2 regions of the Lysinibacillus canaveralius genome follow, and region 1 is predicted to be linked to the other one. Evidence: riboswitches for the same ligand, from Rfam matches in the RefSeq annotation. Region 1 holds a riboswitch; the other holds the start of a gene.
What was found. A riboswitch is a leader RNA that binds a small molecule or an ion and turns the genes downstream of it on or off. The one in region 1 is predicted to bind cobalamin.
Positions count from the first base shown of each region.

Region 2: it holds a riboswitch for cobalamin, as region 1 does, so the genes downstream of both, cobJ (precorrin-3B C(17)-methyltransferase) here and AA0Y26_RS13020 (ABC transporter substrate-binding protein) in region 1, are expected to answer to the same signal.

Region 1 is NZ_CP154840.1:2,545,390-2,551,263, forward strand. Features, by position in the region: gene nikB (nickel ABC transporter permease) at 1-718, opposite strand, end outside; gene AA0Y26_RS13020 (ABC transporter substrate-binding protein) at 728-2,275, opposite strand; cobalamin riboswitch at 2,461-2,659, opposite strand; gene AA0Y26_RS13025 (ABC transporter ATP-binding protein) at 3,028-4,740, opposite strand; gene AA0Y26_RS13030 (ABC transporter ATP-binding protein) at 4,785-5,567, opposite strand; gene AA0Y26_RS13035 (ABC transporter substrate-binding protein) at 5,774-5,874, opposite strand, start outside.
Region 2 is NZ_CP154840.1:2,136,305-2,142,178, forward strand. Features, by position in the region: gene cbiB (adenosylcobinamide-phosphate synthase CbiB) at 1-536, shown strand, start outside; gene AA0Y26_RS10765 (pyridoxal phosphate-dependent aminotransferase) at 511-1,584, shown strand; gene AA0Y26_RS10770 (histidine phosphatase family protein) at 1,568-2,143, shown strand; cobalamin riboswitch at 2,183-2,367, shown strand; cobalamin riboswitch at 2,745-2,926, shown strand; gene cobJ (precorrin-3B C(17)-methyltransferase) at 3,139-4,755, shown strand; gene cobK (precorrin-6A reductase) at 4,766-5,524, shown strand; gene AA0Y26_RS10785 (precorrin-8X methylmutase) at 5,524-5,874, shown strand, end outside.

The DNA of each region.
Region 1 (5,874 bases):
TACCAACTACCGTTACAATTGGCAGTAAAGCATGCTTTACTACTTGAAATACTAAAATCCTATTTTTTGATATTCCTCTGGCTCTGGATGCCTTGACGAATGGCTGCTGCAGCATTTCCAGCATATTGGCACGTAATACACGTGCATACACTGTCCCCAGCCCCAATCCTAAAGTGGCGGCAGGTAAAATCAGATTCCTCCAATTCCCTCTCCCCATAGAGGGCAGCCAGCCAAAATGAACCGAAAAAATGTAAATACAAAGAAACCCCAGCCAAAATGTAGGCACCGCCGAACCTAGAAGGGCTAAAACCCTCCCTATTTTATCCAATGCACCATTTTCATAAACAGCAGCGGAGATTCCTAAAACCAGCGTTACAACCAGCATTATAACAAGGCCTGCAAATGCCAGCTCCAACGTAGCCGGCAGCCTTATAAGCAGCTCGCTGATGACAGGCTTTTGGGAAACAAATGAACTACCCCATTGTCCTGTAACTATTTGCTGCAGCCATTCCATATATTGGACGCCTATAGAGTCCGTTAAGCCTAATTCGCTCCTCAATGCATGAATAGCCTCATCAGACGCAGGAACATCATTGGCTTTCAACATAATCGTTGCAGGGTCTCCCGGTGAAAATCTAACCAATAAGAAGGTCAGGGTCGCAACACAAAAAACTACAAAAAACAGCTGGATCATTCGTTCGAGTATAAATTTGATCATAGCATTCAATTATTCTTTATCGATGGCAGCGCTATTATAGTAGTATTCTATTGAAAGCGCCCCAAAGCCCTTCAATTTTTTGTCTACAGCAAAGACAGTGTTTGGATAAACAATATAGGAGTGAGGTACTTCTTTTCCAATTTCCTCTTGTATTTGAATCGCCAATTCTGTACTTTTCTCCGCATCAGTTGTTTGATGTAATTCATCAATCATTGTATCGACTGTCTGGGATGCAAAATGATTCATGTTTGCTGAGCTGTCTGATTGATAGAAGAGTTCCAAGAAAAAGTATGGGCTGCCGGTGTGGGCCGTCAGCATACTGTACATCGCCAAATCCCATTCTTCATTCACCAATGTTTCATCAATATTCTCTACTTGGCGAATATTCACTTTCATTCCTTGTTCCAGTAATTTGTTTTGAATCACCTCGGCCATAACAGTCAGCTCAGGACGCTGCGGGAATGTGAGGAAGGTCGCTTCAAACACTTTTCCATCCTTTTCCCACAAGCCTTCCGCATTTTTCGTCCATCCGCCCTGCTGCATCAACTCTTTCACTGATTGTTCTTCCCGTGTTTGCTCCACCTGCCCAAATGGCAAAACTGGTGAAAAAGGACCGACTGCTGCAGTTCCTTGACCTTTCATAACAGAATCCACTATTTCCTGGCGTGGAATTAATGAATCGACAGCTTTTCGTACTGCCAATTGCTTGAATATGGGAGATTCCATATTGTACATCACCAAATGTGTACGTAATGACTCGGCTGTCAAAACTTTAAATTTATCATTTTTTTCCAGTACTTCAATATTGTCAACTGAAATATCCGTCGCACCATCCACATCGCCTGATTGTAAGGCCATTAAACGCGTAGTACTGTCAGCAATAAACTTGATTGTTACTTCATCCAGTTTCGCTTTTTCTCCCCAATACTGTTCATAGCGTTCTACAATGAGAGAGTCGTCCTGGTTAAACTGCTTGATAGCATATGGACCTGTAAACGCTGGATAGCCTTCCTTCTCCCCCAGAGAGTCTACATCAGCGATAATAGCGCCGGGATCTGCCAAATTCGAAATCAAGGCCGCATTCATTTCTGTTGTTTCAATTTTCAGCTCTGTTTTTGATACAGCTTCCATTGTTTTGATTTTTAATAGATCATTCGTTCCTTGGTTGTTCTCAATGGCACGTTGTAAAGAATTTTTCACAGCTGTTGCATCCATTGCTTTTCCATTATGGAAAAATACATTTTCCTGCAGTTGGAATAACCATGTTGTGTCGTCCATCTGTTCCCATGATTTTGCCAGCCATGGAGAAGGAGCAAAATCCTCATTCAATTTAATTAATGTTTCCGCAGTTCCAGAACGCATGACCTCCCAGCTGTCGCCAGTATGGGGGTCCAGACCGGATGGACTCCAGGAAAAGGCTAAAGTTGCTTTCTTCTCTGCGCCTTCTCTGCTGGCTTTAGCCGTCCGTTCTCCTTCTTCACCTGAGCACCCTGCCAAAGCAATGATGCATAGCGCCATGCAAAACCAGACTGCCAAAATTTTGTGCGATTTCTTCATCTTTTCTCCTCCTAAAAATGAATTGTTTACAACCGGCTGCTTTGTATACCAAGTTGAACAACCCAAAATAAAAAGCACTTCTGACAGCAAAAGAGGTCAGAAATGCTTTGGAAAGATAAAAAGGTAGTGTCTAAGCGACAAAATTTCATCAGCAAACCAACCACCTCTCTAATCTCCCGTAGATCTACAGTGATGTTTAAATAGGCAGGTCTCCTGACTTATCTTCTTCACTACCTGCGCCTTCCCGCTTTTTTTAAAAAGCAGTGGCCCCTTGCAGGTTGCTCTGAATTACAGTGGCGGGAACCGTGTTGGATTTTCACCAAGCTTCCCTTTTAAGCTGCCCATTCTCGGAATAGGAGCAGCACCTATTTAAAAAAAATCTGAAGTTTTCTAAATATTATCACATATACTTGAGAATGGAAATGACTCTTACAGATTTTGATGCATCTATTTTTTAAATGTAACGTACTATCAATTCTATAGTACGTAAGTCAATAAAATAGCTGCAACAGTCCCGGGTAAAACTGGTGGCTGCTTTAGAGGCCAATATTCTGAGCTGCACATACTCCACTATAGCCAGCTACCTAAAATAGTTATATTTATTGGTTCAAGCAACATACACATTCATTGAACATTATGTAATTTAACGCATATAGAATTTAATCAGGCGCCCCTATTCTTTATCCTGGTAAGTAAGTTGAAACCCCCTAAATACCGCTTGTTCCAAGCTTCGATAGGGGGTTTTTTGTATATTATTTAAACTGAATATGATGCAATTTTGAAAAGATTCCGTTGGCTTTTACTAATTCATCATAAGTACCGCTTTCTTCAATACCGTTTGGCGTCACGACTAATACTTTATGAGCATCACGAACAGTCGATAAACGATGGGCAATCACAATTGTTGTACGGTTTTGTGCAAGTTCATTCAGTGATTGCTGGATGATTTTTTCTGTTTCTGTATCTAATGCAGATGTTGCCTCATCTAAAATCAATATGGGCGGGTTTTTCAGGAACATCCGGGCAATAGCTAAACGCTGTTTTTGACCTCCCGATAATTTGAGACCGCGTTCTCCGATTTCTGTCTCATATCCATCCGATAAATTTTCGATAAATTCTTTCAGATGGGCCTTTTCTGCAGCTTTTTGTATATCCTCAAAGCTTGCTTCTAAATCTCCATAGGCTATATTTTCACGAACAGTTCCGCTAAATAAGAAAACATCCTGCTGAACAATCCCAATCTGCTTACGAAGCGACTGCTGCGTCATATTGCGCACATCCAGGCCATCGATAGTAATGGATCCTTTACTTACATCATAAAACCTTGGAATGAGTCCGCTGATCGTCGTTTTTCCTGCACCGGATGGACCGACCAGCGCTACTGTCTCTCCCGCTTTTACGGTAAACGAAATATCCTTCATCACAGGTTTATTATCTTCATAGGCAAAGGAAACTTGATTGAATGCAATATCCCCTTTTAATTCCTTTACTTCTACAGCATCTGGGCGATCCGCTACATTCGGCTCAACATCTAACATTTCTGTAAACCGCTTAAAGCCTGCCATTCCCTTTGGATATAACTCAAGAAGCGCGCTAATTTTGTCAATCGGCTTTATTAATACATTTGTATACAATACGAAACTGACAAACTCACCGTACGATAACTGGCCATTAAAGCTTAGCCAAGCACCGACAATCAAGACAACTAATGTGAGTAGTCGCGTCATCATATAAATACTTGAGTGTGTACCTGCCATTATTTTATATGCGTATAGCTTAGCTTTACGGAAAAATCCGTTCTGCTTGCCGAATCGCTCCATTTCAAATTCTTCATTCGTAAATGATTTCACGACACGAATTCCAGATATGCTATCCTCTACACGGCTATTCACATCGGCAATTTTCCCGTACATTTCTTTCCAAGCGCCATTCATTTTTTTATTACTATATGTAATCAGCCAAATAAGGAAAGGCACCATAACTAATACAATCAGTGCTAGTGTTGGATTAACGGTAAACATAATGGCAAATGTACCAATGAACGTCATAATGGCAATAAAGAAATCTTCCGGACCATGGTGCGCGAATTCACCGATATCAAATAAATCATTCGTTATCCGGCTCATTACATGTCCAGTCTTCATATTGTCAAAAAACGAAAAGGATTGCTTCTGAAAATGATTAAATAGTTGACGGCGCATATCGGTTTCAATATTAATGCCGAGTTTATGACCGAGGTAGTTCACAATAAAATTCAAAACGGTACTTAATAGGTATGTAAGTAACAGTAAAATACCTACTTTTACAATCATTCCCCAATCCCCTGTCGGCAATAGCTTATCAATAAACCATTGCACTGCAAGCGGGAAAATCAGTTCGAGTACCGCCACGAAAATAGCGCTTGAAAAATCAATCATAAAAAGGCGCTTATGGGGTTTGTAATAAGAGAAAAATCTAAGTATCATGCGGTATCCTCTATTTCTTTTATTTGTTTTTCCTGAAGAAATAGTTAAAGCAAATCATATGTCAAGCAAACCGGATTATGGTGTCTTGGATCTTTTACTATCTCTGCATCAATTTGGAAAATCTCTTTCAATATTTCCTTCTGCATTACTTCTTCTACTTTTCCGTGTTTAATCAATTGCCCATCCCGTAAAGCAATCAGATTATGGGAAAAACGAGCAGCATGGTTTAGATCATGTAAAACCATGACGATGGTACATGCCTGCGTTTCATTTAAATGTTTCAATACATTCAATACTTCTAGTTGGTGGGCTAAATCCAAATAAGTCGTTGGTTCATCTAAAAAGATGATATCTGTTTTCTGCGCTAAAGCCATGGCAATCCACACACGCTGCCGCTGCCCTCCGGATAATGTATCAACGTCTCTGTACTTCAGTTCAGACGTATGTGTCATTTCTAATGCCCAATCAATCATCTCATAGTCTTCTTGCGTTAAGCTATTAAATCCCCGCTGATGCGGGAAACGGCCATAAGAAACAAGCTCTCCTACTGTCAGTCCATTAGGATGATCCATCATTTGCGGCAGAATAGCCAGCCTTTTTGCCAGCTCTTTCGTATTCATTTTTACAATCGATTCGCCATCAAGCAGCACAGTGCCTTTTGAAAAAGGAATAATACGAGTAATTGCCTTTAAAAGTGTCGATTTTCCACAACCGTTCGGGCCAATAATTGTCGTAATTTCATTTTCTTTTATCTGCAAGGAAATATCATGAATAATCTCTGTTTTATCATAGCTTACCTGGATATTTTTTACCTCAATCGTATTCATCTTCATTTCCCCTTAGTTAATACAAATGATAGTCTGCCAAATATTCTACCTTACTTGAGAATGGTAATCAATAATTGAAATGCCCTCGTTATTTGTAGTTTAAATAGCAAATTGTATAGGCCCTTACACTAAAAACAATCGGCATACCGATTCTTCATGCAAAAAAAACAGAAGACGCTGAACAAGTTCAGCATCTCATACCTTCTCTATTTCACTACACTTTTTACTACATCATCGATTATTTGGTTATTTGCGATCGGACCTGTGTATAACCAGGATGAGTCAGCTGAGAAGGCAAACACATTCC
Region 2 (5,874 bases), 410 kb from region 1:
TGGTTGAAACAGTATCAGAAAATACAAGCGATGGGGTGACAGCCCCTTTGTTTTATGGCTTAGTATTTGGTGCAACCGGTGCCTGGGTGTATAAGGCAATCAATACGCTTGATTCAATGATTGCTTACAAAAATGAACGATATCAGGATTTCGGGTATGCGGCAGCGAAGCTGGATGATGTCGCTAACTTCCTGCCAAGTCGACTAACCGGTTTGTTATTACTTGTCTGTACGAAAGCGGCAATGTATAAGCCGTTTGTAAATCGTTTTGCTGAATGGAAAAATGATGCGAAAAAGCATCCTAGTCCCAATAGCGGTTATTTAGAGGCAGCAACTGCGGTCCAGTTAGGTATACGTCTTGGCGGTGAAAATGCTTATGGGGGAAAAAAATCATTTCGAGCGTATATGGGGCAGCCGATTTTCGTAATGGAAAAAAAGCATATTTTACATTCCATCCAACAAATGTATTTAGTCACTATTTATTTTCTGATTGTTATAGGAGGGATTGTTCTTGCACTATCCAGCACATGGGGCTAATGCAGAGAGCCTGTATCAAATGCTTGGCTTAAAGGTCCCAGAGACTATTATTGATTTAAGTGAAAATGTTAATCCGGCAGGGGTTCCACAATCCGTAAAACAAGCATGGATTTCGATGATTGATGCTGTCTCGCACTATCCAAATGAACAGGCCGAGCCATTCCGCTCGCAAGCAGCACAGTTTCATCAGGTCATACCCGAGCAGGTTATCGCAGGGAATGGAGCTGCTGAATGTCTAATGGTGCTAGCCAGTTATTTTTCAGGGAAAACGGTTGGACTGCTGGAGCCGTCTTTCTCAGAATATAGACGTACCTTGCTGCAAGAAAAAGTACAAGTAGAACAAATTCTTGTCGATGATATTTGTACATATCGTTTTTCTACGGAAAAGCTAAAAAAACAAATGGCAAAGCTTGATGCACTCTATCTATGCAATCCAAATAATCCGACAGGTGTCTTAACATCGAAATTGCAAATAGAGGAACTTTTGCAGTATGGGCGGAAAGTAGAATGTGCCATTGTAGTGGACGAAGCATTTATGGATTGGACAGATGAATCGGAAAGTGTCGTACCTCTTGTCAGTAAATACGAGAATCTTATTGTCCTGCGGTCAATGACAAAAATGTACGCACTGGCAGGGATAAGGCTTGGATATATAATTAGTCAGCGTGCACAGCAGTTCGCTGGATTATTTCCCCATTGGAATGTGAGTGGTGTTGCCATTCAACTAGGATGTCTGTGTCTTCAAGAGCATCTGTATACTAAAGATGCCAGGCAGCATAGTGCAAAAATGAGAAGAGATATAACTGAATTTTTGCAGGAGTATAGGTGTGAGGTATCGAACAGCTCGGCGAATTTTCTATTATTCAAACTGCCGGCAATCTATCATCCTGATCTCTTTTTTGCTTATCTTCTCAAGCGGGGGGTTGTCCTCCGACATACAAAAAATTATACTGGGCTAGATGGAAAATGGTTTAGAGTGGCCTTAAAGCGGCCAGAACAGATGAACATATTTAAGCAGGTGTTGAAGGAATATGTACAAAACAATTAGAATCTATCGGCACGGCGAGACCGAGTGGAATAAGCAGGGATTACTCCAGGGGTGGCTTGATTCGCCGCTGACGAAATGGGGAAAGCGGCAGGCTAAAGCTGTTGATTGGCAGCCGGAAGTTGTGTATGCGAGTGATCTTGGGCGAGCTGTAACGACGGCTCAGCTTATGTTTCCGAGAAAGCATATTATTCAAGATGACCGCTTACGTGAGATATTTTTAGGAGAGTGGCAAGGGCAAGCAGTAAAAGAGCTGCTAAAGCAATCTGCGTATCGCAGTTATTGTGAACAACCCGAAGCATTTACTGCTGTATCACAGGAACCATTCAGCAAAGTAACTGAGCGCATGTTCGAGTTTTTCCAAAGCTTATGTCATGTCTCGCAGCAAAACATTGCTGTTGTTTCACATGGTGTCTCGATTGCTTGTTTGTATGCGGCACTTGAACAGCGCCCTATTTCAACTTTGTGGCAAGAAGGTATGCTCTCAGGCGGGGAATATTTGGTGATTGATTACCGTAATGGAGAGTGGAACGTGAAAAAAATGACTTTACAGAAAATTTAGAGTCATGCTATACTAGGTCCTGTTAATATAACCATATATTGTGATAGTTCTAGTCAAGGTACTACTTTATGTAGTTTAAAAGGGAAGAACGGTGTAAAGCCGTCGCTGTCCCCGCAACTGTAAACGCTGACGATGACGACATAAACCCACTGTATGAAAATACGGGAAGGGCCGTCAAAGGATGAAGCGAAGCCAGGAGACCTGCCTTGCTGGGCGACTGTACATTTCTTCGGGGTATAGGAAGTGGGCGCAGATTTTTTGCGTATCCATTTCAAGCTGCCGAATAAAGAGGCGGCTTTTTTATTTTGTAAATGCTGCTTACGCTTATGACATGTGGACAATGATCAGCGATTAGCATTTTCATGTACTCGAGAAAAGAAAATGGAGAGGCTCAACACTACTTGCCGAATAGTTGATGAGCCAAAAAGCGGTGGCACAAAATGCCACCCTTTTTACAAGGTAAGAAAACTTAAAACTTTGCGTTACTGAACCGTAAAGGCATTAGAGCCAGCTATCCGTGCATGTGGAATTTCCATGTATATGTTCCATAGTACAGCTAAACAGGCGCGAATATGCTGTTCTGACAAGTTTTAAAACAATTGAATAAGCTACATCATAAAGTGCTCAATTACTTGAGATAATAGGGAAGTTCGTGAAAATCGAGCGCAGCCCCCGCTACTGTAATTGCTGATGAAATCACAACACCACTCGCATATAGCGGGGAAGGTGTGAGAGTAAGAGGAAGCAAGAGCCAGGAAACCTGCTTTATGATGCGAAACTGACTTTTCGGAGGGGGAAGTACAGGTAACCAGCGATTGCTGAGAGATGTTTTTGTATATACGATATATAAATTCACAAGCCTGTATTCTTCCGGAAAGGGAATACAGGCTTTTTTTCATGAAATACGAAAGTTTTTTTATGGATATCTGCAAAAGAAAGTTCAACATTTCAGCCGATTTTGGCCGTGAAATGTCTTTCTAATTGGAGGGGACAAATTGGAAAAGGGAAAAATATTCGTTGTCGGCTTTGGTCCTGGCGACTATGAGCATATTACAAAACGTGCAGTGGATGCTCTAAAGCAAAGTGATTATATCATTGGCTACAAAACGTATGTTGAGTTAATCGAGCATCTAGTAACGGCTAAATCTATCGTTAGTACCGGGATGACAGAAGAAGTATCACGCGCGCAGGAAGCTGTTCGCCAGGCAGAAGCAGGAAATATTGTTTCGGTCATTTCAAGTGGGGACGCAGGGGTGTATGGGATGGCTGGTCTCGTATATGAAGTGCTGATTGAACAAGGATGGACTGAAGCAACAGGAGTAGCGGTAGAAGTCGTACCTGGCATCTCAGCAATTAATTCCTGTGCAAGCCTGCTCGGTGCTCCAGTCATGCACGACGCTTGTACGATCAGCTTAAGTGACCATTTAACACCTTGGACAGTTATTGAAAAGCGTATCGAAGCAGCAGCAATGGCAGACTTTGTCGTAGCGTTCTATAATCCGAAAAGCGGCCGCCGTACTAGGCAGATTGTTGAAGCTCAGCGTATTTTACTTAAATACCGCTCGCCGGCAACACCTGTTGGTTTAGTGAAAAGCGCCTACCGTGAAAGTCAGAACATCGTACTGACGACACTCGCTGAAATGCTTGACCATGATATTGGGATGCTGACAACCGTGGTTGTAGGAAACTCTTCGACATTCTTTTATGACAACAAGATTATTACACCAAGAGGATATCAGCGTAAATATACGCTTGGTGAAGAGGTGCAGCCGCTCAAGCCGCATCAGCGCTTGCGCAAGGAAAATGAACCATGGGCACTCGATCAGGAAACAGGTGAAGCACAGACTGGATTTGAAAAAATAGCCGCAATGGAAAAGCCGAAAAAAAGCACGCTGGAAATGGCACATATGGCATTGGAACTTGTTAGCGGGAAATCTTCCGTTATCGTGGAGCAAAAAATCGAATCGATTTTTGAGTTTGCTGTAAGCCCTGGAGTTGCCAATAAAATTATTACACCAAAGCAAATGATGCTTTTAGCGGAGATAGTCGGTGAGGAAGGGACAATTGAATATACACCAGAGCATCGATTGCTTGTGAAAATGCCGACGGAACAGCCGGAAGAGGTTGTAGGTCGCCTGCGTAGTGAAGGGCTGCTTGTACTGCCGATTGGAGACGTGCTGAACGTGAAGGCATGTGATTTCTGCTATGGCGAAAAAGCTGAATCCATACCATATGCAGAAGAAATTGCGCAGACACTTGGTGGAATGAAGCTGCCGAAGGAATTACATATCGGTTTTAACGGCTGCGGAATGGCCTGTTATCGTGCAGTCTTTGATGATATTGGAATCGTTTATCGCAAAAAGAAATTTGATTTATTCATTGGTGCCAAGCCAGTCGGCCGGACAGCTCACGCAGCACAGCCTGTAGCTGAGGGAATAGAGCCGGAAGAAATTGTTCCGCTATTGACGAGGATAATTGATGAATATAAGCAAAATGCACATCCGAACGAGCGCTTGTTCAAATACTTCAAGCGCGTGAAGAAAATTTTGCATTACACGTACCACGATATGAGCTCGAAAATAGAAGTTGAGCCAGCTCCGTGCGGTGATTAGGAGGATTTCCATGATTTTATTTTTGGCAGGGACAAGTGATGCTAGAGCACTTGCGGTCCGACTGCAAAAGAAGGGATATAGCCTTCTGGCATCTGTTGTGACGGATTCAGCAGCTGCGAGTCTCCTAGAAGCAGGAATTCCGTATCGAGTCGGCCGGTTGAATGAAGAACAGATGCTAGAGTTAGTAGACGAGCAGTCTGTAACATGCATTGTAGATGCTAGTCATCCATTCGCAGAAGAGGCATCAAAAACGGCGATGAATACCAGTTTATGTCGGAATATTCCGTATATAAGATACGAACGGCCGGATGTGTCATTTGAACATGCCCTCATTACGAAGGTAGATAGCTATGAGGAAGCGGCCCTTGTCGCGAAGAAACGCAAAGGGACGATCATGCTGACGACGGGTAGTAAAACACTTGCAACTTTTACGAAGCATTTGCTGGGCGAGGATCTTCGGCTGTTATGCCGTATGCTGCCCAATAAAGAAAATATGGAGAAGTGTGAAGCACTTGGTCTGGCTCAAAAAGATATCATTGCTATCCAAGGACCATTTTCCAAAGAGCTGAATATAGCCCTTTACAAACAATATGGGGTAACCCAGATGGTGACGAAGGAAAGTGGAAAGGTGGGCTCTATCGATGAAAAGATGGAAGCGGCCTTAGAGCTTGGAATCGGTATTATTTTAATTAAACGACCAACGATTGAATATAAAAATCGCTGTACTACGTTTGAAGAGGTAGAGCAGCAAGTAGGAGGAATTTTCTGATGGCCAATATGAACTTCAATACAGCATTTACACCACTCACGGTAGACCCGGATAAAATCTATGATTATAGCTTTTCGATTATCAAGGAAGAAATGGGAGAACACTCTTTCACAGATGAACAGTGGATGGTTGTTCGCCGTGTCATCCATGCATCAGCTGATTTTGAGCTGGGACGCAGTGTTATCTTTACACCAGATGCAGTGGAAGCGGGCATTCAAGCTATTTTAAAGGGGAAGCATGTCATTGCCGATGTGCAAATGATCGAAAGCGGTGCAGGACGTAAGCGTTTCCAAAAACATGGAGGAGATTTGCACTGCTATATTGCAGATCCAGACGTATGGGCAGAGGCG